Regions from separate parts of the Bacillus sp. NEAU-Y102 genome, predicted to be linked through region 1. Evidence: riboswitches for the same ligand, from Rfam matches in the RefSeq annotation. Region 1 holds a riboswitch; the other holds the start of a gene.
The links. A riboswitch is a leader RNA that binds a small molecule or an ion and turns the genes downstream of it on or off. The one in region 1 is predicted to bind preQ1.
Positions count from the first base shown of each region.

Region 2: another riboswitch for preQ1. It lies ahead of ACYFX0_RS15925 (QueT transporter family protein); the one in region 1 lies ahead of queC (7-cyano-7-deazaguanine synthase QueC).

Region 1 is NZ_JBTWFK010000002.1:187,414-204,206, reverse strand. Features, by position in the region: gene ACYFX0_RS07510 (NEAT domain-containing leucine-rich repeat protein) at 1-545, shown strand, start outside; gene ACYFX0_RS07505 (class II aldolase/adducin family protein) at 950-1,579, shown strand; gene cbpA (cyclic di-AMP binding protein CbpA) at 1,707-2,330, shown strand; gene ACYFX0_RS07495 (divergent polysaccharide deacetylase family protein) at 2,395-3,165, opposite strand; gene ACYFX0_RS07490 (aspartyl-phosphate phosphatase Spo0E family protein) at 3,646-3,927, shown strand; gene ACYFX0_RS07485 (DUF3149 domain-containing protein) at 3,957-5,453, opposite strand; gene ACYFX0_RS07480 (MarR family winged helix-turn-helix transcriptional regulator) at 5,649-6,095, shown strand; gene ACYFX0_RS07475 (M3 family oligoendopeptidase) at 6,255-7,949, shown strand; gene ACYFX0_RS07470 (DinB family protein) at 8,087-8,620, shown strand; gene ACYFX0_RS07465 (DUF6254 family protein) at 8,722-8,838, shown strand; gene kinB (sporulation sensor histidine kinase KinB) at 8,850-10,058, opposite strand; PreQ1 riboswitch class I at 10,265-10,308, shown strand; gene queC (7-cyano-7-deazaguanine synthase QueC) at 10,402-11,064, shown strand; gene queD (6-carboxytetrahydropterin synthase QueD) at 11,064-11,555, shown strand; gene queE (7-carboxy-7-deazaguanine synthase QueE) at 11,548-12,264, shown strand; gene queF (preQ(1) synthase) at 12,283-12,780, shown strand; gene ACYFX0_RS07435 (YkvS family protein) at 12,829-13,014, opposite strand; gene ACYFX0_RS07430 (hypothetical protein) at 13,274-13,429, shown strand; gene ACYFX0_RS07425 (phosphoglycerate mutase) at 13,518-14,120, shown strand; gene ACYFX0_RS07420 (GNAT family N-acetyltransferase) at 14,156-14,734, opposite strand; gene ACYFX0_RS07415 (hypothetical protein) at 15,068-15,262, shown strand; gene ACYFX0_RS07410 (hypothetical protein) at 15,362-15,679, shown strand; gene nrdI (class Ib ribonucleoside-diphosphate reductase assembly flavoprotein NrdI) at 16,157-16,516, shown strand; gene nrdE (class 1b ribonucleoside-diphosphate reductase subunit alpha) at 16,503-16,793, shown strand, end outside.
Region 2 is NZ_JBTWFK010000005.1:376,693-393,485, forward strand. Features, by position in the region: gene ACYFX0_RS15875 (solute symporter family protein) at 1-140, opposite strand, end outside; gene ACYFX0_RS15880 (DUF485 domain-containing protein) at 143-484, opposite strand; gene ACYFX0_RS15885 (sterol desaturase family protein) at 708-1,337, opposite strand; gene ACYFX0_RS15890 (hypothetical protein) at 1,416-1,709, opposite strand; gene ACYFX0_RS15895 (LysE family transporter) at 1,729-2,472, opposite strand; gene ACYFX0_RS15900 (YqcI/YcgG family protein) at 2,487-3,215, opposite strand; gene cspB (cold shock-like protein CspB) at 3,478-3,675, shown strand; gene ACYFX0_RS15910 (DUF2564 family protein) at 3,795-4,043, shown strand; gene ACYFX0_RS15915 (zinc-finger domain-containing protein) at 4,077-4,253, opposite strand; gene ACYFX0_RS15920 (ribonuclease H family protein) at 4,266-4,925, opposite strand; gene ACYFX0_RS15925 (QueT transporter family protein) at 5,077-5,562, opposite strand; PreQ1 riboswitch class I at 5,569-5,613, opposite strand; gene ACYFX0_RS15930 (aldose 1-epimerase family protein) at 5,746-6,618, shown strand; gene ACYFX0_RS15935 (reverse transcriptase-like protein) at 6,688-7,074, shown strand; gene ACYFX0_RS15940 (DMT family transporter) at 7,088-7,993, shown strand; gene ACYFX0_RS15945 (DUF6123 family protein) at 7,996-8,256, opposite strand; gene ACYFX0_RS15950 (cysteine hydrolase family protein) at 8,439-8,999, shown strand; gene ACYFX0_RS15955 (GNAT family N-acetyltransferase) at 9,042-9,902, opposite strand; gene ACYFX0_RS15960 (DUF7507 domain-containing protein) at 10,025-16,793, shown strand, end outside.

The sequences.
Region 1 (16,793 bases):
ATGAGAAAACAGAAGTGGTAGAATTTAAAGATGTACCAAAGGGACATTGGTCAGAAAAAGCAATTAATTACTTAGCGAAAGAAAAGTTATTTATAGGCTATGGAAATGGTGAATTTGGATTTGGTGATAACATTACTCGTGGACAAGTAGCTCTTCTAATACAAAGGTATTTAAAATTAGAAAATAATCTAGAACCAAAAACGGCATTTACAGATACGAAAGGAAATATGTATGAAACGGCTATTGATGCAGTGGTTCAAGCTGGTATTATGACAGGGTATGGAAATGATATATTCCGTCCAGATGGAGTATTAACTCGATATGAAATGTCAGTAGTACTACAAAGAGTATTTCAGTTAAAAGAAAATGAAAATAGTGCAGAGAATTTCAAAGATATACCAAATGGCCATTGGGCGAAAGGATATGTGAAAGCTCTAGTAGATAATAAAATATCAAAAGGTGACGGGGAAGGGAATTTTTTAGGAGATAATTTCGTAACACGTGAACAATATGCACAGTTTTTATATAATGCAATAAAGAAATAAAATGAAACTTTAATCAGTGGGGGTTTTGTTTATCCCCCACTGATTATTAGCCCTCACCAATCGGGCTTTTACGGGCAGAGCCCGATCCCCGCCTAACTTCTTTGCTTTCGCTGCATTTTGAGGTGGGGGTCTTACTGCCCAGCAAATAGCGGGATAAAAAGTGAGGAAAATGCACTATTCTTTAATTAAAGAATAGTGCATTTTTTTATGTACAAAATGAAATAGGCAATAGATAGGAGTATAGACATATGAATAGCCTATTTTAAAGAAGAACCGCGAAACTATATTGACAAAAAAGCATTCTCATGTGATAATTCAATTAAATTTTTAGAATAATCAAAAAATATTCCTTTTACATAGAAAGGATTCGAACCTTATATGAATATTATGCCGGGGGTGACGAAATGTTATTTTTTCTGAAGAAATGGAATGAATTAAAAGATGTGAAATCTGAATTGGCACTTCGTGATTGGTTTTATGGTACCAAAATTAGTTTGTCGCTATGTACGTCAAAAGAGCCGTTAACATTTTTAGTAAATGTTGAGGGAAGAGATAAAGGGCTATTTTCGGAAGAAGATTTTATTGTCGTAAATTGCATGTGCGAGTCAGTATTTGAAAATGAAGAAAAACCAGCTGCAGAGTCATTTATGCATGCGGATATTTATAAAAAAAGTAGTGCAGGATGTATTTTACAAGTGCAGACTGTAGATAGTCATTTAATATCAGAGTTATATGGAGAAGAAGGAGAAGTAACGTTCGATAAACGCAGTGTGGAACGTGTTTTCGGAAAAGAAGGTATAACAGAAATGACCATTCCAATTGTAGAAGATGAAAAAAAATTCGCTGATTTATTAGAAAGCAATGTTCCGAATTTCATTGAAGGTGGAGGAGTAGTTCTTGTTCATAATTACGGCATGATTGTGTGGGGAAAAACGCCAGAAGAAGCGAAAAAATGGCTAGAGGGTATAGAATATTTAATGAACTATCATGTGAAATTATTAATGATTAAGGGCGCAAGAAGCTCTGTTATATAAAAATGAATGTGATATGGCCACAAGTTAATAAATAAATGAAAGCGTTTTAAAAAATAATTTCACTCATAAAATATAGGTCTCCTTATTATATATAGATTACATGTTGACATGTAAGGAGGAACATATTTTGCGAGTTAAATATCATTTTCTGCCAAAGCAGCAAGTAACATTTTGCAAAATAAATGATTCTGGTGAAGAGGCACTGCAAACGATGAACAAAACGGGATTTCGAGCCATCCCGGTATTAGCAGAAGATGAGAAGAAATTCACGGGTATTATTTATAAAGTAGATTTATTAGAAAAAAAATGCAATAGCGGATTAGAGCATGTAAGTGCAGGAGATATGCTTGACAATTCCAATGCATTTATTTTTGAAAAGGATTCCTTCTTCAGAGCCTTTTATGTGATTCGTCGGCTTCCGTTTTTAGCCGTGCTAAATGATTATAATGAATTTGTCGGTATGTTAACGCATTCGAATATATTTGATGTTATTGAAGATTCATTTGGTATGCGGACAGGTGGTTATATATTAACAATTGCAACACAAGATTGTAAGGGAACGATTAAAGAGCTTGGGACATTGTTAAAAGCATATAATATCGGTGGGTTGTTTACACTTGATAACGGTGATCAATATATCCGCCGCGTTATTGTAAATATATCAGATGAGTTAGATGAAACAAGATTAAAGCAATTAATCGGAAAAATAGAGAAAAAAGGATTCAGAGTGAGTCATGTAGATTATATTTAAGTTAAAAAGAAAAGTACCTATCTGTTATATATAGATAGGTACTTTTCTTTGTGAGTAATAAACTTTATTTTGAAACAGGAGGCGGGGATAATGCTAGATCAGATAAAAAAATAAAGTCTGCATGCTCACGAATTTTAGGGATAGAAGTTTCAATAACGCGTGATGTAATTTCACCTGGGGGGCCCACATGCCCGATAGCTACCATAATAGGTTTTTCTTGAATTTTTTTGATGAGTAATTGGGCTTGTTTTGAAATATGTCCTGCTGTATACACATCATCAAAAAATAGTTGGTTTTCAATAATAGGAACTCCTAATTCTTTTCCGATTTTTGGGACGACACTATTAGGATTAGTTTTACTATCTAAGTAAAATAAACCGTGTTTTTTACAAGCAGCAAGTATAAGGCGAACAATTCTTTCATCCGCTGTTACTTTTGACCCCATATGATTGTTCATTCCAATTGCATGCGGAACTTCTTGAATCGCTTGTTCAAGTCGGTTGTTTATTTCTTCATCGCTTAAATCGGTTGTAATTGCTTTCGGTCCAAGCCATTCTTTTTTACCTTTAATAGGTTCCATTGGCATATGTATAATAACTTCATGGCCTTTTTTATGGGCAGCTATTGCATCTTCTTTTGTGGAAGGAAGAAAAGGCATAACAGCAACAGTGAGCGGAATGGGAAGTGATAACATTTGATTAGTCCCCTTCATATTATTGCCGAAATCATCAATGACAATAGCAACTTTATTCGTATGAGCATTTGCTTGAATAGGAAATAAGAAGGACGGTAAAAACAAAACAATGATGAACAATGTAATCGTATATTTTCGCATATAAATATTTCCTTTCTATTGTTATCCCGCTATTTGTGGGTAGTAAGACTCCCACCTCAACATTGGGCTGGATAGGTGGGAGATTCACTGCCTATAAACGCACGATTGGTGAATGCTAATAATCAGTGGGGCTGAACAAAAAACACTGATTAAAGTTTCACTTTATCAATCATCATTATGTTTTGCTTTTTTATATAAATTAAACAAAAAATGTCGAAGAAAAGTAGGTGGAAAATTAAGAATCCCCGGTTTACGTAGAATTTGTAAAAAAAGAAGATGAAAAAAATGTCTATTATTGCGAATGTATTTACAAAGATAGAATAATTTGTAATAATTCTCAAAGTGAGGGTAAAGATTTGTAAATTACAGGGAGAAAATGTTAAAATTTCTGATTCTTCAAATTTGTATATGATTAAGTAGTTCAAAAGGTCAATGGAGAAGTGAAGTTGAGAGCATGGAAGTATAATAAGGGGGATATGGATGTTTACTGTAAAAAGGAAGTACACATTAGAAAAGCTTTCACGTGATATTCATATGAAACGTGAAGAAATGATTCAACTAGGATTAACAAGTGGGCTAAATAGTAGGGAGACAATTCAAGTTAGTCAAGAATTGGACAAGCTTATTTTACAATATCAGTGTTATAAAGAAAAACAAACACCGAAATGGTTTTCAATTATAAAAATACCAATTTTCCAAATCGGGTATGAAGGAAAATCAAATAATTTTTGGCGAATGCTTGTCGCTGGTTTTATGAAATAAGTATAATTACCCTTATAGGATAAGGATAATTATACTATGTGTAACGGAATTTCGATATGAACTGTCGTTCCTTCGTTTTCTGTACTGTCAATAAAAATATGCCCATTATACATCTCTACAATTCGTTTACATATGACAAGTCCAAGACCTGTTCCAGTATCTTTATTAGTAAAGAACGGATGAAAGAGGTGTTTTTGAATATGTTGTGGAATCCCTTTTCCAGTATCTGTAATCTGCAATTGTGCGTGTGTTTCATTGTTTTTTACTACAATGGTTAGTGTATCACTAGAAGTCATGGCCTCAATTGCATTTTTTGTAATGTTTAAAACCACTTGTTTCATATGGTCTTTCGAACAACGGATATGAACAGGATGGTCTGGCAAATGTAAATGGAATACAATGTTATGTAAATTCGCCTCAGATTGAATAATTAATGCTACCTCATTTAGAATTGTTCTTACGTCATATGTTTGTTCGATGATGGCGGTTGGCTTGCCGAGAATAAGAAATTCACTTACAATTTCATTGATTCGCTCTATTTCTTGTTCAATTACGGAAAAGTAGAACTGATCTTGTTCATCTTTATATTTCTCTTTTAATAGAGCGACGAGTCCTTTAATTCCAGTAAGAGGATTACGGATTTCGTGTGCTGTACTTGCTGCAAAAGTTCCAACTAATTCAATTTTCTGTAGTTCATTTTGTTGTCTTTCAAGTTTTGTTTGACGTTTTAACAACATATATTGAGCAAGTAAAAATAAAATAGACATTAAAAATAAAGTAGCGATACACTCTATTGCAACCCACTGGTATAAGTTTTTTTGATGAATAGGTAATGGTGAAACAGAGACCTTCCAATTTAATCTTTGGAGTGGAGTAGTAAGCATATTAGAATGCGTATCACTTGTTTCATTATTATCATCGGTTAGAAAAACTACATCATGTTTATCAGTTACCTCAAAATGGTATTGTGGTTTAATGGCATTTAAAGAAGATGAAATGTAATCAAAGCGTAAACTAGCTAATAATAATCCTGAGAGCTCCTTCTGTTTATTGAATATGGGGGCAGCAATCATAATAGCTTTATGTCCAAGAACGCGATCAGTAATGACTGATGATACAGTGGTTTTTTTAGTTTGTAGCACGTCTTGAATATATTTACGGTCTGAAACATCTACGGGCTTTGATTCATCTTCAGATGCGATTGTAATGACCCCTTTTGGTGTAGCGTAATATAGACCAGAAAAGCGTGCATCGTTTCCATCTGTATCATGTACAATTTGTTTAATGCCATTTATATTACCAGTCTCGGTGCCTACAACTTTTGCAAGCATGTCTAAAGCAGAAATTGCTTCACCAAGATGATGATCTAAATAATCTCTATATAAAAAGAGAACTGTATGAGCGGATAATTTGTTTTCCTGTTTCATTTTATATGTATGATACGAATAAAATGTAGCACCAATCCCTATTGTCGGTAGGATAACAAGCAATATATATATAATTATGCTTTGGAATTTGACTTTCAAATGTGGTACTCCTTCTTTTTTTATTATCATTATATATAAACTATGTTAAAATTGTCATGTTTTTATTCAAGAATGATTCTTAATATATTAGGGGAGAGGAAATGGATGAGTGAATGCTCATTCGGAATTCACATGAAGTATGAAGTGGCATTTTCTTTTTATTGCTGAGAATTTAAGTGAAGGGTTGAAAGTTGTATGACATCAAATAATGAACGAGAAGATATTTCTCAATCTTTAAAAGTATTTATTGCATTATCTCGTGTACATCGTTCTGTTATGGATACTACAAATAAATCTATACAAAGTAACGGGTTAAATCCAACGGAATTTGCTGTATTAGAACTGCTATATCATAAAGGCGGTCAACCACTCCAGCAAATTGGTGAGCGCATTTTAATAGCCAGTGGCAGCATTACATATGTTGTAGATAAGCTGGAGAAAAAGGGATTAGTAAAGAGAATCCCATGCCCGAATGACAGACGTGTTATTTACGCGCAATTAACTGAGTCTGGCGAGAACTTTATTGCTTCTATTTTTCCGGGGCATGAGAAAGTTATACATCAGTCTTTTGAAATGTTAACGAAAGATGAAAAAGATGAATTACTTGATCTATTAAAAAAAATTGGGAAGTATGAAAAATAATAATATGTTCCAAAGGAGCTTTGGATAAATAAATCCAAGGCTTTTTTATTTGCAATGAACTCAGGGTAGTAACTGCCGAATTTTGTTGAAAATTAAGAGGGAATTCGGGAATACGTATTGAATTATAGTAAAGGTATGTAATGGAGAGGAGGCTCGTTCATGTCATTTAAAGACTATGAATATAAACGCCCAAATATTGAAGAGTTAAAAGAGAAATTTACTGTTGCTTTAGAGAAGTTTGATAACGCAAAAACTGTAGAAGAACAAAAACAAGTCATTCATTCAATTAATGAAATTCGCAACGATTTTGGTACAATGGGAAACCTTTGTTACATTCGCCATTCTGTTGATACGACGGATGCTTTTTATAAGGAGGAGCAGGATTTCTTTGATGAATTCTCTCCAGTTGTACAAGGATATGGTACAAAATATTATAAGGCACTCATTAATTCTCCATTTCGTGAAGAATTAGAGGCGTATTATGAAAAACAATTATTTGCTCTAGCAGAATGTGATTTAAAAACATATTCAGATGAAGTCGTGAAAGATTTACAATTAGAAAATAAATTATCGTCGCAATATACACAGTTATTAGCATCTGCAAAAATTGACTTTGCTGGAGAAGAAAGAACGTTATCGCAACTGATTCCGTTTATGCAAGGAAAAGAAAGAAGCGAACGTAAAGCAGCAAGTGAAGCATACTACGGATTTTTAGCTGGAAATGAGGAAGAACTAGATCGTATTTATGATGAGCTTGTTAAAGTGAGAACGAAAATCGCAAAATCTTTAGGTTTCAAAAACTTTGTTGAACTTGGATATGCAAGAATGTACCGTACAGATTATAATGCGGAGATGGTGGCTAATTACCGTCAGCAAGTGCTGGATTATATCGTTCCCGTTACAACGGAATTAAGAAAGCGACAACAAGCACGTATCGGTGTAGGGAAGTTAGCTTATTACGACGAAAACTTTGAGTTTGCTACAGGGAACCCAACTCCAAAAGGAGATGCGGATTGGATTGTTGATCATGGAAAGACGATGTATAAAGAGTTATCGGCTGAGACAGATGAATTTTTCAATTTCATGCTAGATAATGATTTATTAGATTTAGTTGCGAAAAAAGGAAAAGCTGGTGGCGGATATTGTACATATATTGAGAATTATAAAGCGCCATTTATTTTCTCAAACTTCAATGGAACATCTGGTGACATTGATGTATTAACACATGAAGCAGGTCATGCTTTCCAAGTATATGAAAGTCGTAAATTTGAAATTCCAGAATATAATTGGCCAACATATGAAGCGTGTGAAATCCACTCTATGAGTATGGAATTTTTTACATGGCCATGGATGAAGCTATTCTTTGAAGAAGATGCAGATAAATATTACTTCTCTCACTTAAGTTCAGCACTTCTGTTTTTACCTTATGGCGTATCAGTTGATGAATATCAACATTATGTATATGAAAATCCTGAAGCATCACCTGAAGAGCGTAAGACAGCATGGCGTAACATAGAGAAGAAATACTTACCGCATCGTGATTATGAGGATAATGATTATTTAGAGCGCGGTGGTTTTTGGCAACGTCAAGGGCATATTTATAGTTCACCTTTCTATTATATTGATTACACGCTTGCTCAAATTTGTGCGCTACAATTTTGGAAACGTGCAAGAGATAATAGACAAGAGGCGTGGGAAGATTATGTGAATCTGTGCCAACAAGGTGGAAGTAAATCGTTCTTAGAATTAGTAGAAGTTGCAAATTTAACATCACCATTTGCTGAAGGCTGTGTGAAAAGTGTTATTACAGAAATTGAAGCATGGTTACATGCGATTGACGACACAAAATTGTAAAAAACATGCGCTTTTTTTCACATGTTTAACATCGACATAATGGGAAAATGATGAGATAATAAAAGAAAATTCAGAATACTAAAGAGGTGTTTCTAATAAGGAGCACCTCTTTTCACCAACAAAAGGGGGGAACAAGTATGCTTCAATCTAATATGGATGTGAGTTTAGAAAGTTTAGTAAACTCATTACAGTCTACCCGAAGCACGCTATTATCAGAAATTGAAATGTTAAATGATACAGAAGTGAATGTAAAGCCACGCCGTGATAAATGGAGTATTACTCAAATTTTACACCACTTGCATTTAGTTGAACAATCTGTCACGTCTGCCCTTGTATATGCTTTACAAAAAAACGAAAGAAACATGACTCCATTTAAAGACCTCCAACTTACGCTTGATCGCACACATAAACGAGAAGCTCCTCAGCAAATGCAACCAACAGAAACTTTAATGAAAAAACAGCAAGGAATTCAATTACTAGAACATTCACGACAAGAACTATTACACGCGCTTCATAGTGTTATAGATGAAAAAGATCTATTTGAAAATGGATTAAAGCATCCTGTTTTTAATGATCTGAATTTGTATCAATGGGTTCAATTTCTTGATTTGCATGAACAAAGACATCTTACGCAGTTAAAAGAGGCGAAACATGCAATTTTGCAACGCTAAAGTGGAAGAAGTGGGAAACCACTTCTTTTTTGATATGTGCATAGTTTTCTTTCTTATTTTGGAATACTACATGGAGAAAGAAAAGAAGGAGTTGAAAAAATATGTCTAAGAAGAAGCGAGAAGAGGAGCGCGCCTGGAAAGCGCGTAAAGAAAATCAACAACCGCACGGAAAAGTGAAAGCTTTTGCTGAATTAGTTGAAGGAACAGAAAAAACGTGATGATTATTTCATCACGTTTTTTGTATGAGTGGAAAAGTTAATAAAAAGGTTGTACCGATTCCTTTTTCACTTATAATATCAATTTTTCCGTTCATAGCTTGAACAACACTGAATACGACCATCATTCCAAGTCCAGTGCCTTTTTCTTTCGTTGAATAGAAAGGCGAACCAAGACGTTTTACTTGTTCTGAATCCATACCGATTCCTGTATCTTTTATATATAACTGAATATGCTTATGATCAGGAACTAATGTGAAATAAAGATCACCGCCTTTTGGCATAGCCTCAATGCAATTTTTTAAAATATTTAATAAACATTGATTTAGTTTTTGTTTTTCTCCAGCGATAAAAAAAGAAGTGCTTTGCTTTATATAATGAGTACGTACATTTGTTAAATTAGCAAGCGGTGTAATTAACGACAATGCATGTAGTAATTCTTCTTCTAACTGTAATGTTTGTTCTTTTTCAATGCTTGGTTTGGCAAAAGTTAAATAATCTGTAAGAACATGATTTGCTTGTTCGATGCCGTTAATGGCAATGTCGATATATAATTTTCGTTCCTGCTCAGTGCATGTATCTGATTGTAACAGTTGTAAAAACCCTTTCGTTGAAGTTAATGGATTGCGAATTTCATGAGAGATAGACGCTGCCATTTCACCAATTAAATGAAACTTTTCAGCATTTATAAGTTCGTTTTGGAGACGAACTTGAGTTTGTAATATGTGTAGTAAATATAAAATTAGGATCGTACCAAGCATTGAACATAACTCATATACAATAATATGCGGTATATAATCAGTCTTATTTGTAACCTTTGAAAGAAAGAAAGGTATCCAACTAAATCCGTATGTGAGACTGTAGATAATAGCAAGTGTTATTTTTATACGATTAGAAGTTCGATTGAAAAATTTATATGTTAATAGTAGAACAATAAATAGAAGAACAGAACCGATAAGAGATGGGAAAACACCTACCCCACCTAATAGTAAGCGATATATGTTTAATACAACTAAGATAGAACCACCAGCAATAGGCCCTCCCGTTAATGTACCGACAATTAATACAATATGGCGCATATCAAATTGAAAACCATTATTTGTTTTTGCTGCAAATGTAATACAGAGTACGGTAGCGAGGCAACACAATACAATAAATATAGCTGAATTTAATTTAGGAGAGCGTTTCCCTTTTTGATTCCAAAATAAATGATATACGAGCATTGTAATAAGGATGAATAATATATTTAAAAAGAGATAAATAATAAAGGATTTCAGTGGGATGCCTCCTCTCTTCTTATATTAAATTAATCATACTATAAAATGAAAGAAATGAAATAATAAATAGCGGAAAAATCAGAAATTTTTACGCTAGTATACAATATGTTACAATAAGCTGTGTCAATGAAAGAAGAAATTCCGTGCACCGCGCGGGAGAGGTTCGCGAACTCCCTCTATAAAAAACTATGGAAACAACAATATCCTTAGGTATTGTTTTGTTTTTTTATTGTGACAGTTCAAGAACGTTCTTTCTTCTTATTTATAGTAGAGAAGGAGAATGAGTGAAATGAAAAAAGAAAAAGCAGTTGTTGTTTTTAGTGGAGGACAAGATAGTACAACATGTTTATTTTGGGCAATAGAGCAGTTTGCAGAGGTAGAAGCTGTAACGTTTAATTACAATCAACGTCATAAGCTAGAAATTGATTGTGCAGCGAAAATTGCAAAAGAGCTAGGAATAAAGCATACGGTACTAGATATGAGTCTATTAAATCAACTTGCTCCAAATGCGTTAACGAGAACGGATATGGAGATTACACATGAAGAAGGTGAATTGCCATCGACATTTGTAGATGGACGAAATTTACTCTTCTTATCATTTGCTGCTGTATTAGCAAAACAAGTTGGAGCACGTCATATTGTAACGGGTGTATGTGAAACTGATTTCAGTGGTTATCCAGATTGCCGTGATGTGTTTGTGAAATCGTTAAACGTTACTTTAAATTTATCCATGGATTACCCGTTTGTCATTCACACGCCACTTATGTGGATTGATAAAGCTGAAACATGGAAATTATCAGATGAACTTGGAGCATTTGAGTTTGTTCGAGAAAAAACATTAACATGTTATAACGGAATCATTGGTGATGGTTGCGGTGAATGTCCAGCGTGCCAACTTCGTAAAGCAGGATTAGATACGTACCTACAAGAACGCGAAGGAGCGAACAACTAATGGATAATTTCTTTGGATTTCGCATCGTAGAAAATTTGCAAAAAATGGACAAGGATATTCAGCGTAAACAGCTCAAATACCATAATAAAAGAGTAATGGTCAGCAAGGAATTTACATTTGATGCAGCACACCATTTACACTGTTATGAAGGGAAATGTAAAAACTTACATGGTCACACATATAAAGTTGTATTTGGAATTAGTGGATATGTAAATGAAATAGGACTTGCAATTGACTTTGGTGATATAAAAGAGATTTGGAAGAATGAAATCGAAATTTATTTAGATCATCGTTATTTAAACGAAACGTTACCTGCAATGAATACGACTGCTGAAAATATGGTCGTTTGGATTTATGAAAAGATGGCAGAGGCACTAACTAAAGAGAATCGAGTGAACGAATATAAAGGAGCTCGCGTAGAATTTGTTCGTCTATTTGAGACGCCGACTAGTTATGCGGAAGTAAGACGGGAGTGGATGCTCGATGAGTAAAATCCCTGTCTTAGAAATATTTGGTCCGACTATTCAAGGTGAAGGAATGGTTGTAGGGCAAAAGACAATGTTTATCCGTACGGCTGGTTGTGATTATAGCTGCGCTTGGTGTGATTCTGCTTTTACATGGGATGGATCAGCTAAAAATCAAATTAGACAGATGACAGCAGAAGATATTTGGGATGAGCTTGTTGCAATTGGAGGAGAAAAATTTTCTCATGTTACGATTTCAGGCGGGAATCCGGCATTGCTGAAAAATATTGAGTTTCTTCTTTCTATATTAAAAGAAAATGGAATGCGGACGGCAATTGAAACTCAAGGGAGTAAATGGCAAGATTGGTTACTTCAAATTGATGAAGTAACAATTTCTCCAAAACCACCAAGTTCGACGATGAAAACAGATTTTCAGAAGTTAGATGCTATTATTCAGAAACTAGCAGGAAAAGATATTAGTTTAAAAGTAGTAGTATTCGATGATCATGATTTTGAATATGCAGTTAAGATGCACGAACGTTATCCAGATGTACCATTTTTCTTGCAAGTAGGAAACGATGATACAAAAACAGTGGATGATGCGATGCTTATTAAAAAATTATTAGATAAGTATGAGTGGCTGATTGATAAAGCTGTAAATTGTAAAGAGATGAATGATGCAAAAGTATTGCCCCAGCTTCATGCGTTAGTATGGGGAAATAAACGCGGCGTATAATGAGAAGGGATGTTTAAAATGACAGGAAGATTAGATGAAGATTTAAAAGATGTAACATTACTAGGAAATCAAAATACAAAATATTTATTTGAATATAGCCCAGAAATATTAGAGGTATTTGATAATAATCATCCAAACCGTGATTATTTTGTAAAATTCAATTGTCCTGAATTTACAAGTTTATGTCCGAAAACAGGACAACCAGATTTTGCAACAATTTATATTAGCTATATTCCAGAGCAAAAAATGGTAGAGAGTAAATCTTTAAAGTTGTATTTATTTAGTTTCCGCAATCATGGTGATTTCCACGAAGATTGCATGAACGTTATTATGAACGATTTAATTAAATTAATGGATCCACGTTACATTGAGGTATGGGGGAAATTTACACCACGTGGTGGCATTTCAATTGATCCATACTGCAACTACGGTCGCCCGGGGACGAAGTATGAACAAATGGCTGACTACCGCATGATGAACCACGATCTATATCCGGAAACAATTGATAATCGTTAATAGAAAGAAAGGGCCTGTATACTATACAGGCCCTTTCTTTCTATTATATTATGCATTTTGATTAATGACAGTATAGTTTTTATGACTTACAACTGTAAGAGGTTCCATATCTAGTTCTCTAAAATTCTTCATAATTGTTATATCAACAATAACAGAGTTTTGATTTACTTTTTGAACACGGCCTTGCATTCCACCTTTAAATTCGATGATATCTCCAGTTTCTGCGATCTGCATAAGCAACTCTCCTTGTTACAGTTTTCCCAAAAAAAGAATAAATTTGGGTTTTTTTATTTCCTCCTATTTTGAACCATATTTCCTACTTTGTAAATGTTTCCAAAGTAAAAATTCGAAAAATATTCACTTTTTGTAAGAAAATATGTAGAAAATCCATGTTATTTGAAAAAATAGCAAAAATGCGGAAATCTTTATATCGAGGTATAATGAAAAAGTAGAATAACCTGCTGAAGTGGGAGAAATTAGAGGCGGTAAAATGATGTTTGAATTTGTGGGGAGTGTTATAGCTTTAATTTTATTTTTATTTTCTTATATGCATTTAAAAAAGATTCGTCAATATGATACGAATACATATTTTGATGGGATGGATGGTACCCATGCTTCGATAACACATGATAGTGGTGGGGAGATGTAAAGGTATATAACTTTCTTTTCTTGCGTGGTATGATATTTAGAACTAGTGCATAATAGAGTTCGTAAGTGATGAATGGAGAGTGAAAAGAATGAAGATTTCTTTTATTCGTCATGGTTGTTTAGGTCGTATAAGAGAACCGATGACAATTAATTCATTTCACGAATGGATGAAACAGTATGATTCCGAGTCAATGATACAAAAAGCTAAAATGCCGATAGAAACAATAGAGGCAATTGAAGCAGCGAAATTTGTCTTAACAAGTGATCAAAGGCGTGCTGTACAATCAGCAGCTGAATTGACAGATTCTTTATCTTTTATGCAAAATTCTCTTTTTAGAGAAGCTGAAGTTCCTTCATGCTTTTTTGCTCCGAAGTGGTTGAAATGCACAATTAAGGTATGGATGTTCATTGGACGAACGTTATGGATACTTGGCTACCATAAAGATGTTGAGTCTTATAAGGAAGTAAGAGAGAGGGCAAGGCAAGCGGCTTACCTGTTACATCGTTATGCTCTCGTACATGGAAGTATTGCTCTTGTAGGTCATAAGTATTTTAATTCGATGATTGGAACGGAGCTGAGGGCAATGGGATGGTCTGGTTCTCCTATTTTGCATAGAAAGCCATGGGGATGTACAACATATACGTTTCACGAGGCGATGGATGGAAATATATTAAATACGAATTTAACATAAAAGCACACGATTTATATAAATCGTGTGCTTTCTTTTTAAGATATAGAAATTTTGACGTTTAATGTTTTTACGAGATGAGCATAAGGTTCGCCTACTAGCATAACAATTTCATCTTTTTTATAACCTAACTTTTCGTATAGTGAATAGGCGCGTGTGTTTTCTAAATTAACAAGTAAAGCGATTTTTTCATGCCCTTTTTCAGTTGCATAGATTTCGGCAGCTTCAATTAATTTAGAACCTATACCTTTTCCGCCGTGTGCACTTGAAACTGATAATGTATCAATGTAATACTCATCAAGCTCAGCTTCTTTTTCTAACGTAATTGATTCATCTTTATGTAATTCTCTTAAGTGATGTACAATTGGTGCGTCAAGCTGTGTTGCTTCACTACCGTGATAAGCGACAATAATTCCAACTGCACTCTCGTCTTGTTCATAGACAAAACAGTTTTCGTAGCTCAGACGGTTATTTTCTTTTGAGAACCATGTCTCAAGTCCTAGTAATACTTCTGCTTTAACTGTGCTACCTGTGATTTTTTCAGCAATTTCATGCAGAGCATTATACAATAAAGGAGCTATTGCCATTGCATCTGTCTTTTTTGCTTTCCGAATCATAGTATCCCTCCTAGTTCTATTTGTATATTGTAGCATAGTGGTATGGAACTTTGCATAATTGAATGCCGAAATGTTTGATATAGAGAAGTAGCTATGTTAGTATATGATATTTAGTGGACATATAGTAAAACGATATTGTTTGCGAAATAACGAAAATAAAATCATGGCATAACAACGAGATAAAATGAAACGTTAATCAGTAAGACTTTTGTTCATTCCACGACTGATTAGTAGCCAACACCAATCGGACCGCCTGCAAATAGCGGGATAATTTTACAGTTGTTGACCTATAGAATATACGATAAAATAAAATATTGCAGAGAGGTGAAATACATGGATAAAGAATTAGCAAATACAATTTTAGATCAGCTGAAAAATGGTGAAATAACGGAGTATGTTGTTACGAAAGATGTATTTTATACGTTCAGAGAAGTTGTTGTAAATAGAGAAGACTTTAAGCATTTCATTGGTAACGCACAACGAGGCGGGCAAGTGATTTATACATATTCAGAAACGCCACGTTCATAAAGGGGAATTTTGATCAGCAGGGCATCCCTCACTGATTAGTAGCCGACACCAATCGAACGTTTAATGCGGGATAAATAAAAGATAAAGGAGAGGGGAATTATGGGCGATTTTAAACAAGGCATTTTACCACATTGGGATTATATGTGGAAAGATAGAGCCGGCAATAGATTTATGGGAATGGTTATGTATCCAGAGAAACGAAAATGTTCAGCAAAAATGCTTCAGAAAATAAAAAGAGCATATGAAGAAGCGATAGAAATTAAAGTAACTGTACAAGTTCAACATACATATCAGTACGTAGAAGGAATGATTGTATACTTTGATGAAGAGGCTCCTGTATGTACAATGCTTGATAAAGATGAAAATCCACATCACATATTTGTAAAAGATATTTTGCGTATTGAGCACTCTGAATAAACTTTTCATAAATAAATTGAAGTTCCATAATAATAATCTTTTTCTATAATAGTTATCTTTTAGTATGTAACGAAAAACGAAAGTATATGTATAATATATTTAATAAGGTAAATTTGATAAATGTAATCGTTTTTTAGAGCAGATTATAGTTTCATATCTGTTCTTTTTTGCGTGATGCTGGAGAAATATATTTCTTCAGCATCTACCGTTTTATGACAAAATATATTGTTAACTTTTTTTAAAATAAGATTAAATTCGTTGACAACTTTTTTGAAAAGCACTTTATTGACATGAGTTTTAGAATGTTGTTTCATAGTCATTGTATTGAAAAAAAACGGCTATCATGTCGAAAAGTAAAAGTTAAAAAAAGAAAGAATTTATACATATATCTTGTGTCTTATTTTGAAACGTAATACAATATATAGAGAAATCAAGAACAACATATAGAGAATATAGATTTGAGAGGGAGGGTCGGAAATGTTAGTTGCATATGATTCTATGACAGGAAACGTGAAGCGTTTCATTCACAAATTAAATATGCCGGCCGTTCAAATTGATGAAGATCTAGTAATAGATGAAGACTTTATTCTTATTACGTATACAACAGGTTTTGGCAATGTACCAGAACGTGTTTTAGACTTTTTAGAGCGCAATAATGAAAAATTAAAAGGCGTATCTGCAAGCGGCAATCGTAACTGGGGAGACATGTTCGGTGCAAGTGCTGACAAGATTTCTACTAAATATGAAGTGCCTATTGTATCAAAATTTGAGTTATCTGGAACAAATAACGATGTAGAATATTTTAAGGAAAGGGTGCGGGAGATTGCGACACATTGAACTGAATAATGAAATCACGCAAATGCAGGACGGTTTTTATCAGCTTCATAAAGATAAAGAGGCATTAGAAGTCTTTATGGAAGAAGCTAGAGAGAATACCGTTCCTTTTAATAGCGTGGCAGAGCGAATGGAGTATATGAAAGAACATGATTACTATTACAACGTTCTGGACGAGTATAGCTTGGAGGAAGTAGAGGGAGTATATAACATCGCTTATGGTGAAAACTTCGAGTTCCAATCTTATATGGCAGCATCTAAGTTCTACAAAGATTATGCG
Region 2 (16,793 bases), on a different contig from region 1:
AGACCATTTTGCCAACCAGTTAATCCCCCTCCAGCCGTATAAAATTCACTCGCATTTTTCGTTTTTTTCGATGCAAAATAGGTTATGACAAGCGTACCAAGAACAATAATTAAAAATAGTGCAAACGCAGTAGTATTCAAGTTCAGCCCCTCCCTTTTTGCATATCTTGCAGAATTTTTCGGGAGATTTCATCAAATGATTCTGCTTTTTTGCTATAAATCATACATAGTGCCCATGTCATGATAAATTGGGAAAAAGCAAATACCCACGCCCATGTAACGTCACCAAATGCAGGTGTATTGAGCACCTTTGAATACGATGTTAAAATAGGTAATGCGATAAAAAAACTAAAAAAGAAAATACTCATTGGAATGATAAACTTCTTTTTCGTATTTAATAACAATTGAAATTCTTCCGACTGAACGACCTCTGTATAATTCACCTCATTTTGCAACTTACGTGCTGACGTATCATCTCGTTTCATTAACCGATCCCCTCTCTTACTTGAAATGCACTTCCCCCTTGCATACCTAAAGACTAAATTTTATAAATATTCAGAAACTTATACTTATTGTAGACAATCCGTGCATTCATGCAAAGATTTTTTGATAGACATTTTTCGGCAATTTCCCCTAAATTTTTAATATACTTTTTCAACATAAAGTGACACCTTACTTATTTTTTCCTCATTAAGACAAAAGCAGTGCTTAACGCACTACTTTTGTCTTTTTTTCCTTTTCTAAATTACGAGCTGTTTCGCTTAACTCAACCTCTTTTCCGTCTTTAAGTGTTCCAAATATAAAATCGAATAATGGATTTGAAACACCGAACCAAAACTTTTCGTTTTTATAATGGTGTAATATATGTTGTTTTTTTAGCCATCTTCCAAACTTAGTGACGGGACGAATCGGTCTATGGGCAATATAATGTTTCCATTCGTAAACGAGCAGCATAATAATCATTCCGATTCCAAATGAAAGTGTAATAGTAACACTTTTTGTAATACCATATGCTATAAGTAAATATATAGTAAAACTAGGTATACTAAACCATACAGGTAAAAACAAAAGTTTTAAATCATCTGGATATACGTGGTGATCATAATGTAATCTTCTTAACATTTTTAATAGAAATGTGTTTTTAGGTGGCTTTATATGGAATAAAAAACGATGTGTCATATATTCATTCAGTGTATAGAAAACAATCCCAAACATACATGCTAACATGCCAAACCACGTTAAAAATTGCATTTTTAAAATAATAATGAAAATAAATAGAATGCTATACATAATGACGATATCATATTGTAAAAAGAACTCTTTCCCCACTTTCTTCATCTTGTTTCCCCCTTTTCCAAAAAAACAGCCGCAACATATCGTTACGACTATTTCTTTTCTATTCTTATTCTATTCACTTTACAAATTTGCCTGCTGTTCTATTGCCGAGAAAAAATTGTTTGGTCCAAATATATTTTGCTTCGGAATAATATGTTCCACTGCAAACACTGTTACTTCTCCTCTTTGCACTTCTCCAATAATGAGACCAAATATTTGATGATTTACTGCAAACGTCGGTTGCTTTGTTTGTAGCAATCTTGCAGCATTATGAAATACTGCTTCATATAGTGGATTTCTATCAGTAATTTCTTTTCGGATTTTTGGCGCTAACGTAATTATAATTTCTTTTCCGTCAATAGTGGTTCGATACATAAAAATCTCCCCTTCAATCTTATGTGAACAACTGTAAAGCTTTGTATGCAAAATGTATAGAGTAACCTACTAAAATAATACCTGCTCCGGCTGTTATGTAGCCAAGCGCTTTTGGTTTTAATAAAGTTCTTCCAAAATGTACAGAAAAAGCAATATTTAAATTCCATAAAATAATACCTGCAATAATGCAAAGACTGTACAAAAAAGCTTCTTGTTTCGTTACCTTCGTAAGTAATGAGCTAAGTGTACTTCCGTATATACCAAACCAAAAAACAAGATTTAATGGATTGGATATCGCAATTAAAAATCCTGCCATAAACGATTGCTTAAGACCACCTACCTCTTCTTTTTTATATTCCATGTTTGAGTGGGAAATTCCTTGTTTTACACTTTGAAATCCTAAATAAAATAACAAGAAAAAACCCGTGCAATACATGAAGGCTTGTACATATGTATACATAAACACAGAAGATAAACCGAAATAAATGAGAAGCATAAATAAAACATCTGCAGTCATTCCACCAATTCCAACAACCCAAGCATGCCAAAACCCACGTTCAATTCCTCGTTTTAACATTTCAATATTAATCGGCCCTACTGGTGCAGCTAATGAAATACCTAATACGATTTGCTGTATAATTGCTCCAAACATCGCTCTATCCTTTCTACTCTCTTTACTACTAGTTAATGATGTAATTTGAAAAAATGGACTAGCTTTCATAATAAAATACCCTTTTTTATCCAAAATATACAAAAGAGCCATCTAGGTGATGGCTCTTACTTTTCTATCCTATGAAGAAAAGGACATTTCCCTTTTATTGGTTCTACATCGTCTCCTATGAAATATTGTTTCCATTCACGATGCTCTGGGTCACCATAATGACTAATGTTAGGATGTTTCGGCAATTGATCCCACTTTTCAACTCGCTCACGGACCATTTGTCTTGAATATGCTCCTTTAGGACGATCCCCCTCTAATCCATCAAAAATAGTGCGTGGTTGAAACCCAATAACGAGAGAATTCCCTAAATGTCTAGTTTTTCGTTGTTTATAAGCTGGCGCGTTTCCAAATGCGAATATTGGCTCACCACAAAATGAAAATTCCCATAAATAATGGTCTGGATCCTCAGGAATTTGCTTTGGCCATGCTTGATTATCGTTTTCATGTAAATACTGTAACACTTTCCAAAAGGAATCACGGTAATATTCGAGTGATCGTTCTTCACATTCCGGTTCTACAAAAAGGAAAAAGCCCCTTCTTACAATCGGCCTCTCTTTCATTAACTCTAAAAAAGATAACATTGTATGCGGCAAATGACTCCAATCATTATGAGAAAGAAATGAATAACGAAGTTCATTCTTTTTCAAAGCTGTTAAACCGAAATAACATGGAAAAGTTGGTTCTAACACGACACTTGAAAAAATCTCAAATTCTTTTGCAACCCAATCCGGTATGTCGGTTCTCGTTCTCATTCCTTCATTATCTAATAAGTACGACCTATTCATTCTTTCACCTCGTTATGTATAGCATTCAATTAAGAATATTACATACTCGGCCTGTCCTATACCTATTTAAAAATTTGATTGGAAAATTATTTAAAAATATAAAAAATAAAACCGCTTACTTGACTAAATTCTCCCAATTCGTGTATATTTAAATTAATCATTTAGCAGAATATTCAAGAATATAGCATTTTTAGTTTATATTATTTCTTTAAATGAATTTCACTAAATGAAAATAGTAAACGCTTTTAGGAGGAATTGTAACATGCAAGGAAAAGTAAAATGGTTTAACAACGAAAAAGGTTTTGGATTTATCGAAATGGAAGGCGCTGACGATGTATTCGTACATTTCTCTGCTATTCAAGGAGACGGCTACAAAGCTTTAGAAGAAGGTCAAGAAGTATCTTTCGACATTACTGAAGGTAACCGTGGACCTCAAGCTGCTAACGTAGTAAAACTTTAATCCAACATATAACAGGAGGTTACCTTACTTGGTAACCTTCTTTGTTATTCCTTTGTATATTTCCGTTTTACAGAGCAAAAACTATGTAAAATGCGCACTATACAAAGGAGGAATTATTAATGGGATCAGAAGTAAATGATTTTGAAGAAGTAAAATTCCGTGTAGAAACAGCACAAAAGATGGTAGGTTCTGCAACAATTTCAATGGATCCAGACACATTAGAGCATGCCACTACTGCAGTAGAAGCAGCTCGCTCACAGCTTGAAATTATGAAATCTGTTGCAGTAGATTTAGATGAACCATTTTTAATGAACGAGGAAAAGAAACTAAGCAAATGCGAGCAGCAATTAAACGAAGCAAAGCACTAAAAAACATCCAGAGAATTTTCTCTGGATGTTTTTTTATGACAACTGTTCTCCATACTTTTTCAATGTTTCTCCAACTGTACATTGTCTTATACAAAATGAATGTGCATAATATTTACTATTTGTCTTTCGATTATGTTCTCGCAAGAAACATCCTTCACAATATGTTTCTAATAAGTCATTTACCTCTGTAATGAGTTGCTTTTTATCCACCTTTGCACCTCTCTATTCGGTTATTTCTTTATGACTATCAATGACTGTCCCTTCTAATGCTTGCGTTGCTAATTGATGTGCTTCTTTATTTTGTTTTCTAGATATCGGATCACATACAAGTTTTAATTTCATTTGCTTCGCCTTTTGTTCAATTTGATCTAAATAATGGTTTAAATGCTCATCATAACAAGGCCATTCTCCCGCCAATTGCTGCAATACAACTTGAGAATCTCCGCGAAGTGTAACTGCTTCATATTTAATCCCTAATTCCTCGAGTATATTCATACCGTATAATAGTGATGCATATTCCGCTTCATTATTATCATCTATACCTTCTATATATGCATTGCGGCGAATGCGGTAGTTTGTATTTCCTTTTTTATAGTACACACATATACCAACGCCAGCTTCTTTCGTTTGCACATCATACCCCCCATCAAAATAAACGAGTATTTCTTGGGGCTCTTCCTCTACTTGTTTACTCAGTTTTTTCATTTCCTTTAATGACCATTCTGCATCCATTTCATCGTAAAATAAAAGTTCCTTAGCTCTTCCTGTTTTCTCAAAATCCTCTGCAAATTGAAGTATTTCTTCTATGTTCATATAATCTGTTGTTAATTCCGTCTGCAATCCTCGCTTCGTTTTATACAACCAATGAATTTTATATTTCATACTAGATTCCCCTTATATAAGACTTCTTATATGTAGCCAGCTAATGAAAGCCTCACTTTATTTTATTATATTTTATCTAGAGTCACAGCATTATATTCAATATGATTACATACAAAAAGAGCTATCCCTATAGGAATAGCTCTTTCATCTATTACATAAATCTTTCAAATTGTACTCGCTTATTAATCCAGTACATTACAGGCATACCAATGGCCATTACAACAAATTCACCGACTGCACATGTTAACCAAGACAACATAAATGGTAAACCCAATGCAAGATGAAGTTCAATTGCAATCATAAACATTGTAATCGTAAAGATAACCGTATTAAAAATCATACGAGCCCAAACACCTTTAATAAATCGCATAGAAATAATCGTTGCAACTAATGCAAGAATAGATTGCCCTACTCCAAATACTAAATCATAAGCGATCATAGGTGAGAAAAAGAGATTCGTTAAAAATACACCTAATACAATTCCGTAAATTGCTTTCTTGTTAAATACAACGAGATGATTAAACATCTCTGAAATACGAAATTGTACATTCGTAAAGCCAAATGGCTGAATAAGCATAGAAACAGCAATATATAATGCCGCTAAAATACCATTGCCGACTAAAGTTCTAATATTCATGACAAAATCTCCTTAGTTTTTTTACGTGGGATGGTTTCGAACCACGTTATTCTTTTTTTTAGCAACAAGATTATATTTTACGTGGTAGCCCCTCTTTCGTCAATAGATTCCTATCATGAACTACCTTTTTTCTTTTAGACAACGTATAATGAAACATATGAAAGATTTAGGAGGTTTCACTTCATGATAGCAACAATCCAAAATGAAAAAGTGATTGTTTCCATTTCTGACAAAGGTGCAGAATTACAAAGCGTTCGCTTAAAAGAAGACAACACAGAATATTTATGGCAAGGTGATTCTACATATTGGGGACGTCGCGCACCAATTTTGTTCCCAATTGTCGGCCGATTAGTAGATAATACATACTACGTAGACGGTAAACCATATTCATTAACACAACACGGTTTCGCTCGTGATCTTACTTTCTCTGTGAAAGAACAAAGTGAAACAAAGATCACTTATATCGTTACTAATAATGAAGAAACGTTAAAAAAATACCCATACGAATTCGAATTACTCGTTTCTTATGAGCTAGAAGGACAAAGCGTTCATGTAACATATGAAGTAAACAATCCTACTTCTAAAGAGATGTTCTTCTCAATTGGGGCACATCCTGGATTCAACTTCCCTTTATTGGATGGTGAATCATTTACAGATTATCACTTATCGTTTAATGGTTCGGAACACTTAGAAACAAGCGTATTAGAAGGACCTTACCTTTCAAACAAAAAGCAATTAATCGCTGAAAATACAACTGAATTGCCACTTACATATGATTTATTCAAAAATGATGCGCTTATTTTTGAAAATATGAATACGAATGAAATTTCGATTCGTTCTCATAAACATAATAAATTTGTAAAAGTAGAATTTGATGGCTTCCCATTTGTCGGCGTATGGACACCAGGGGATAACGCACCTTTCTTATGTATTGAACCTTGGTATGGAATCGCTGATGAAGTAAATCCAGCAAAAGATTTCAAGGACAAAAAGGGAATTCAATCTTTACAAGCGAATGAAACATTTAAATGTCGTTACAGCATCACAATCGGATAACTACTCTATCCCCTACTTCAAAAAAATATTTAAGTAGGGGATAACCTTATAATTTGGAGGTTTCTCATTTTGATTGAAGTATATATTGATGGTGCATCAAAAGGAAATCCTGGTCCTTCTGGTGCAGGAGTGTTTATTAAAGGCGTTCAGCCACCTGTACAATTATCATTACCACTTGGAACAATGTCCAATCATGAAGCAGAATACCGCGCTTTACTTCTAGCATTAAAATATTGCATCGAGCATAATTATAGCACTGTCTCTTTTCGTACAGATTCCCAGCTTGTCGAACGGGCTGTTGAAAAGGAATACGCAAAAAATAAAATATTTGCACCTCTTTTAGATGAAGCACTACAGTACATAAAAAACTTCGATCTCTTTTTTATTAAGTGGATTCCAAGTAGTCAAAATAAAGTAGCTGATGAATTAGCTAGAAAAGCTATATTACAAAATTAACGGGGGTATGAGTGTGAAAAAAGATTGGATTGCTCCTCTTGCTTTATTATTTGTCTCTTTTATTTGGGGAGCTACGTTTGTTGTCGTTCAAAATGCTATGTCTTTCGTTGGTCCATTTACCTTTAATGGTATTCGCTTTTTATTCGCTGGAATTATTTTATTATTCGTTCAAATGATTTTCTCAAAAAACACTTCAAAACAAGATATAAAACAGAGTAGCCTCGCTGGATTAATCGTTGGGTTCTTTTTATGTGTTGGCTATGTATTACAAACATTTGGCTTACTTTATACAACTTCTTCAAAAGCAGGTTTCTTAACAGGGCTTAGTATCGTTATGGTACCAATTTTGTCTTTTATCTTTTTAAAACAAAAAGCTACCATTTTTATCGTACTTGGTATTGCTGTAGCAACAGCAGGTTTATACTTATTAACAGCTGCTGATTCTTTCCAATTAAATATAGGAGATATACTTGTTCTCGGTTGTGCAATCGCTTTCGCTGCCCATATTCTTATTAACGGCTTCTTTTCTAAGAAAATATCACCTTTATTATTAAGCACATCTCAAGTATTAGCTGTTGGTATATTTTCTTCTATTTGCGCTTTCTTGTTTGAAGATTGGGAAAAATTATTTTCAGTATCACTATGGACGAATCAATCTTTTTTATTCGCACTCTTTCTAACTGCCCTGTTTGCAACATCTATTGCTTTTTTCATTCAAACATCGGCCCAAAAGCACACTTCTCCAACGAGAGTAGCAATTATTTTCGCAATGGAACCCGTTTTTGCTGCATTAACAGGCGTTCTCGTTGCAAATGAACAACTTTCTATTTCTGCTATTATCGGATGTCTATGTATTTTCCTGGGCATGATTTTTGTTGAATGGCCTTCCAAAATAAAAAAAGAAGCGCAGGCTGCGTGAAGTTATGCTTGTAACTTCCGCATAAAAGCCTTAGCGCTTTTTTTATCTGTAATTTCTTCCTCTTTCAATCGTTCTAATAACGCAACGAAATAACTACCATCAAACTGCAATTGATGTTTAATTGTCGCTTCTATTGCTGCGTTCACAATCCCATCAGACGCACCAGTATATCCTTGTCCGAACATAATAAACCCTTGTGCTTCCTCTGATAATTTAAATCCTTTCGTATGTAAGAATGAAAGATAATCTTCTACTGTTTGCATGTTATTCCCACCTACTCAAAAATTCTCCATCTCCTATCATACATGTTTTTACACGCTATGAGAATGAAATTTCTTTGACAACTTTGTAAATCGCTCTTCTAATTCGCTTGCAATGGAGGATTTCCTAACAATCTGAAGGAATATGTACAGTGGAACTTATTTCATATTAAAGGGGAGACACGATGAAACAAGCACTATTAATTATCGACGCTCAACAAGAATTAATTGATGGAAATGAGCAAGAAAATGAAGTTTTTCGTAAAACCGAGCTATTATCTACACTAAATACAGCCATGCAGAAAGCAATAGATTCCAATGCTCTTATTGTTTTCGTAAGAGATATCGATGTTGCTTCTGGCAGCGGAGAAGGATTTGAAGTACATAATCAAATTCAAGTACCTCAGTCTGCAATCTTTATTAATAAAGCAGCAACCAATTCATTCTACGGCACTTCTTTACTTGAACTTTTAAAAGAAGAGAAAATTGGCCATATCGTTATCGGTGGATGTAAAACAGAGCATTGTATCGACACCGCAGTTAGAACTGCGACTGTACAAGGATTTGATGTTACATTAATTAAAAACGGTCATTCCACAACTGATTCTAACGTATTATCTGCAGAGCAAATTATTACTCATCACAATAAAACTTTACACGGTCATTATAACGTTGATCATTTTTCTATGGTGAGAGATATCGAGGAAGACCTCTTTCAGCCAACTCATGACCAATATCGTGATTAAATTAGCTCAAAAAAGAATCCTTCATTTAAAAGGATTCTTTCTTTATCCAAAAATTTGTGCTGCAATACTATATAGTTCACTATTTCTTTTTATTAACCGATTACTATTTTTCATCATAATTGGTGGTGTATTCACCTTTTTAAAACCAGCAATCTCTAATTCTTTCATGAAATCGTTCTTTCCTTCTGGTACATCCATTCTTAATTTTCCATTATGCCCTCTTGCTAAATCATGTACTATTCTCATCGCCATCGCATTATTTTTAGCAACGACTGGTCCTATTATTTTATTTTCTGGCGTTTGTATACTTATACCGTATCCTACTACATTTTCTTTCGTATCCTTTACAACGACACACTGCTCACTTTGCATAATTCTTTGTTTTAAAAACTCGTTTCGGCTTGTCCCAAATGCGCCTTTATCTATTTTTATTATTCCTTCTAAATCACTCTCTTTATAAACCATCATATATTCTTCATTTTCTGCACATTTATGATTCGCATTGTACGAGTTACAAATATATTTAGAAACATAGCTTACTACCCTAAATCCTAATGTTTCATATAAGGGCTTCCCTTCATCCGTAGCAATAAGCATACATGGAGTTTGAGCTGATACGCTATTCATGCATGAATTCGTTATCATCTTTCCAATCCCTCTCCCCTTATAATCTGGATGTACAATTACCATTCCAATAGATGCCAACGCCTCCCCGTATAATATAATTGCTGCGCTAGCAATAAGTTCCTTTCTCTCATTCCAGACGCCGTATACAATACCTGAGTTAAAAACTGCTTCAATTTCTTCTCTGTTATAATCCCAGCCAATATAAGAAGATAACGCTACAATATCGCCTATTTGTTCTTTCCTAAGACGCTCCACCCTAATTTCCAATTCAATCATACTCCATCCCCTTATCTAGACATTTAAATCATTATTACTAAATCAACTTGTACATGTTTCCCTTTATTTGTCACACACATATGTTATTTTGACCAAGACTATATTGTAAATGAGGTGACAACATGCCCATTACGAATCGATTTTCTACCACCACTAACGGCGCACTCGCTATTACAGGTAATACTTTAGGCTTAAGTAAAATTAGTAATCAAAACCGTGCTGGTACAATCGGGGCCATTGGTGCGTTCGTAACTACGAATACAGCTTTACAAGTTCCTACTTTTCCTGCTGGTACAACGTTAAACTATACACAAAATAGTTCTACCGCTATTTTAAATATCCCTGCTGGCAGTACTATTCTTTACGCAGAACTCATATGGGGAGGAAATTATTTAACTCGCGATCAAAATATTACAAGTGTTCTAGGAAATCCCATTTCATTTACGACACCCGTTTCAACATACTCAATTACTCCTTCAGCTGTTACAGCTTCAAATCAAACATTCGTTTCAAACTCTATTACATTTGGCTTTTATACTCGTTCAGCAGACGTAACAACTCTTATTCAAGCGGGAGGTTCTGGTTCCTATACTACAGGAGCTGTCCCTGGACTTGTTGATCCTTTAGATGCTTCAAATGGATCTATTAACTCGGCTGGATGGACACTCATTGTCGCTTATCAAAACGGGACATTGCCTGCAAGAAACTTAACCATTTATGTAGCGGGTAACCGTGTTTCTGCTGATACCGGTAGTGCAGATGTAGCTGTTTCTGGATTTTTAACACCTTCAGGAGGACCTGTAAGCGGGAGATTATTTTTAAGTTCTATTGAAGGAGATGCAGATTTAATAGGGGATCAAGCATTATTTGGACCAAATTTCAGTTCATTAAATGCTTTATCTGGGCCAAATAATGCTGTAAATAATTTCTTCGGTTCTCAAGTTAATAATGCTGTTGGAAACTTAGATACAACTGGGACATTTGGAACGCGAAATCAAAGTGCTTCTACAGGCACAAACATCTCCGCTGGGAGACAGGGCTGGGATATTACTTCTATTGATATTTCTCCTTATTTAACAAACTCACAAGTGTCCGCCGCAATCCGTTTAACAACTAACGGAGATGCGTATATGTTAAATACAGTCGGTTTACAAATCAACATAAATTCACCTACTATACAAGCAACAAAAAGCGTGAATAAAAGTGTTGCTGCAATTGGAGATATTCTCACTTATACAGTTACAATCCCTAACACCGGACTTCTTCCGGCGAATAATGTTACCTTTACAGACATTCTCCCTAACGGGACTTCCTTTATACCTGGCACTGTAACAGTAGATAATGTCCCGCAAACAAACGCAAATCCCGCCGCTGGTATATCTCTTGGAACAATCAATAATGGTGCTTCTCGTACAGTAACTTTCCAAGCTACTGTCGTTTCTCTTCCAAGTCAAAACCCTATCTCTAATACCGCTAATATTACATTTCAATATACACCTATCGCCGGAGGAACAACCTTTAACGGTCTTGCAACAAGCAATTCTGCTGGAACACAAATTAACCTGGCAGATATTAATGGAACAAAATCAGTCAACAAAATTTTTACCGATATTGGTGAAACATTAACTTACAGTATTGCCTTAGCTAATATAGGAAATATCGCTGCAACGAACGTTATATATACGGATCCGATTCCTAGCGGAACTACTTTCATTCCAGGAAGTGTAACTGTTAACGGAGTTACTCAAGCTGGAACAAATCCCGCTAATGGTATATCAATTGGTTCGATTGCCGCAAATTCCACTACTACTATTTCATTCCAAGTGCTCGTTCCTTCTATCCCTCAAACAAATCCAATATTAAATAGTGGAACAACAACATATCAATATATTCCTGTACCAAATCAACCTGCAGTAAGTGGGACTGATACGACAAATATCGTATCTACTCAAGTGAATAACGCTACTGTAACAATGGTAAAAGCAGTAGATAAAAATTTTGCAGATATTGGTGATACACTAACGTACACCGTTTCTTTTACAGGTACAGGTAATACAAATGCGAACAATGTTATTTTTACAGATGTCATTCCTACTGGAACAACTTTTGTTCTAAACAGTTTAACAATAGATGGCACTACACAAGTGGGCGCAAATCCCGCTAACGGCGTGAACATTGGATCCATCCCAAGCGGCACAACAAAAAATGTTACATTTCAAGTAGTAGTAAACACAATACCCGCGTCAAATGTCGTATCTAATGGATCAAGTGCTTCTTATCAATATACCGTCAATCCTATCCAATCACCCGTTACAAAAAACATTTCTTCTAATCTCGTTTCCACTCAAATTAACAATGCGAATGTAACATTAACAAAATCAACTAACAAACAATTTGCCACAATTGGTGAAACGATAGGTTATACAATCCTTATTACAAACAGTGGAAATACAGCCGCTAATAACGTACAACTAACAGATCCACTTCCAAATGGAACGATATTAACATTAGGTTCGGTAACGCTCAACGGCGTTTTGCAAAATGTAGATTCTCTCGTTGCTTTACCTATTGGCACAATTCCTGCTGGAGCTACTTTTACCCTCTCTTTCCAAGTAACAGTTATTAATATTACTTCACAAAATCCTATCCTTAATAACGCTTTTGCCTCTTACATTTACACTGTAAATCCAAGTCTGCCACCAACTTCAAAAACAGCAAATTCTAATTCTGTTACATCTACAATTAGACTAGCAAATCTCCATGCTAATAAATCTGTAGATAAGACGTTTGCGGAAGTTGGCGATGTATTAACTTACACCTTTGCTCTTACTAACGATGGAAATGTTGCAGCGAACAACGTATTACTATCCGATTCCATCGCGAATGGCACTTCCTTTGTACCGAACAGTGTTATAGTTAACGGTGTTACTCAGCCGGGCATAACACCAGCTAGCATCAATATTGGTAGCATCAATGCTAATACTACAATTACAGCTTCATTCCAAGTAGTAATAACTAGCATTCCAAATCCAAACCCTATTTCAAATAGCGCTTTCGTCTCCTACAACTTTATCGTTGATCCAAACGCTTCACCTGTAAATAAAAACACTACTTCAACCACTACATTTACTCAAGTAAACGATGCAAATGTCATTTCAGCAAAAACAGTGGATCAAGCGTTCGCTACCGTAGGGGATATATTAACTTATACTGTTACTTTGACGAATGCAGGAAGTGTTTCTGCTGATAGTCCTACTTTCGTAGATACAAATCCAGACGGTACTACCTTTATTCCAAACACTTTTCTTATTAATGGTGTACTCCAAAATAACGCAGATCCAAATATAGGTGTTCCACTACCTTCCATTCCTGCTAACGGCTCACTTACCGTCTCTTATCAAGTAACCGTCACCTCTTTACCAACACAAAACCCAACGATAAATTCATCTAGTACACAGTATAGTTTTATTCTAAATCCGGGAGATCCACCAACTATAGAAATATCTGTAAGTAACACTGTAAGTACACAAATTAATTTAGCTAATGTAGTTATTGTCAAAGAAGTAGATTTAACTATCGCCGATGTCGGGCAACCAATCACATATACAATTTCTTTAGCTAATCTTGGCAATACTACAGCAAATAATGTTATTGTTACTGATATAATCCCTAATGGCACCACTATCGTACCAAATAGTATTTTTATAGGTGGTGCTTTACAACTAGGTGCAGATCCCAGTACCGGTCTTCAAGTCGGCTCCATTCCTTCGGGTGGTTTTACAACGATTGTTTTTCAAATAAGTGCAAATGGGCTACCTTCACCAAACCCAATTCAAAACAGCGCTTCACTTCAATATAGCTTTATCGCTGATCCAAATTTACCTGCTCTTGTTAGAAACGCTGCTAGCAATATAGTAACTACACAAATTAATACTGCTAATATCATTGCTACAAAGCTAACAAGCACAAACTTTGCTGATGTCGGTGATATCATATTATATGCGACTATTTTAACAAATAACGGGAATATCCCTGCTGCTAATGTAACGTTTACAGATATCATTCCAGCGGGTATCCTCTTCATTCCTAATACTGTAACGATTAATAATGTCCCTATAGCTAATGCAAATCCTGCTAACGGCATTTCGATTGGTATGATAGGAGCAAATTCATCACGCACCGTTGCATTCCAAGTTTTTGTACCAACTATCCCTGCTGTAAATCCGATTACAAATCAATCAGGCACAACATTCCAATATACGTATGATCCATCCAAACCCGCTGTGATGCAGATGGTTGCTTCTAACACTGTACAGACAACTATTAATAACGCCTCAATTGCCGCTACTAAATCGGCAGATAAACAGTTTGCTAACGTAAATGATATTATTACGTACACGACTACTTTAACGAATAACGGGAATACACTTGCATCAAATGTAATATTTACAGATGTAATTCCAAACGGGACATCGTTCATTCCTAATAGTGTTTCTGTAAACGGGAATACACTGCCTAATGTCAATCCAGCAAGCGGAATTGCAATCGACCCAATAAATCCGAATGCAAATACAATCATCTCGTTCCAAGTACAAGTAAATTCTATCCCGAACCCGAATCCAATCCCGAACCAAAGTAATACAACGTATCAGTATGTCATAGATCCTAACTTACCTCCAGCATCCGCTAATGCGCTGAGTAACGTAATAACAACTCAAATCAATAATGCCACGATTATCGCTACAAAATCAGTGAACACACCGAATGCTGCAATTGGAGATATCGTTACTTATACAATTGCAGTTACGAACACAGGAAATATCCCTGCTAGCGCTACAGTTTTAACAGATGGGCTTGGACCAGGTGCATCCTTCATCCCAAATTCCGTTACAATAAATAACGTTTCCCAACCTGGATTAGATCCTTCATTAGGGATTCATTTAGACGATATTTCACCAGGAAACACTACTTTCATTACATTCCAAGTGAAAATTCTGGCTATTCCACCTAGTGGAACTTTAACGAATAATGCTCTTGTAAACTACGAATATGCAGTGAATCCAGCTGAAACGCCAGCTATTGGTAGTACCGTTACAAACACAACAGTTACACCGATTATTGACGCTACTTTAGTAATAAATAAAAGTGCTAGTACAACTTTCGCTACGATTGGTGATACAATTACATTCACTTCATCTGTTACAAACACAGGAAATACTACTGCGAACAACATTGTTTTTACAGATACAATTCCAAACGGTACTACCCTTGTCCCAAATAGCTTTAAGATAAATGGTGTAACCGTCCCGAATGCAAATCCACAAAACGGTATCAATATTGGTAACTTAAATTCAAATGCATCGGTTACACTCAGTTTCCAAGTAAACATCACAACGCTTCCAAACCCTAATCCAATTCCGAACAAATCATCGCTTCAATATAGCTTTATTGTTGATATAAATGAACCGCCTGTTTCACGAACAGTTCAATCCAATACAACTTTTACGCAAGTAAATTCAGCTTCCGTTATCGCAACGAAAACTGCGAGCAGTGCATTTGCCGCTGCTGGCGATACAATTACGTATACAACTACTCTCACTAATAGCGGAAATACTACCGCAAACACACCTGTTTTTATCGATATATTACCACCTGAACTTTCATTCGTTCCTGATAGCGTACAAATTAATACCATCCCACAACTTGGATTTAGACCAGATAGCGGGATCTCTTTAGACTCAATTCCAGTTGGAGGAACGACAACAATTAGCTTTCAAGCTATCGTTGGCTCAATACCAGCTACAAATCCAACTTTGAACCAATCCAGTACGACATACTTGATCATTGTTGACCCTACCCAGCCACCGGTGACAGAAACAGCTACAAGTAATCCAACTTTAGTTCAAATTAATGAAGCAATTATTCAAGCAACGAAAAGTGTGGATCGACTATTTTCTGACGTAGCACCTGGAAATTCATTTTTAACGTATACAGTTTTATTAGAAAATGTAGGGAACACAACTGCTACGAATATCATTTTTACAGATCCTATTCCAAATAACACAATATTTATAGAAGATAGCGTTCGAGTCGGCGGAGTTTTATTGCCTGGGGTAAATCCAGCGAATGGAATACCAATTGGGGATATTATTGCAGGAGATTTTACAAACGTCACCTTCCGCGTTCAAGTAGTTAGTATTCCAAATCCAATTTTCACAATTGGACCTGGTGGACCAAACTCACCGGTTGTAAATAGTGCCTCCATTGACTATCAATTTATTACAGGACCTAATTTACCACTCGTTTCAAGAAGTACGACATCCAATCCCGTTGCGACACAAATAAATTCCGGAGAAATTGTGGCAATCAAATCTGTAGATAAAACTTTCGCAACGATTGGCGATACAATTTCTTATACAATTACATTAAGTAACCCTGGAAATGTCACTTCACAAAATATAATTTTCACAGATATTTTACCTGACGGAACGACATTCATATCTGGCACTCTTACAAACGATTCTGGTACACAGCAAATCGGAAATCCAGCTAGCGGGATACAGATTGGAAATATAAACCCAAATGGAACGGCCGTTATTTCTCTCAACGTACTTGTTACAAACATTCCAAGTATAAATCCTATCTCTAATTTTAGTTCCATACAATTTGAACATGTGATTGATCCTAGCCAACCTTCTGCATTACAAACAGCTGTATCTAATACAGTTTCAACGACCATTAATAGCGCAGTATTAACTACAACAAAAAGTGTTGATAAATCTATTATTTCCGTCGGGGATACACTTACGTATACAACGACTATTACGAATACAGGAAATACACCAGCTACAAATATAACTTTTACAAGTGCGATTCCTCCTAGTACTACTT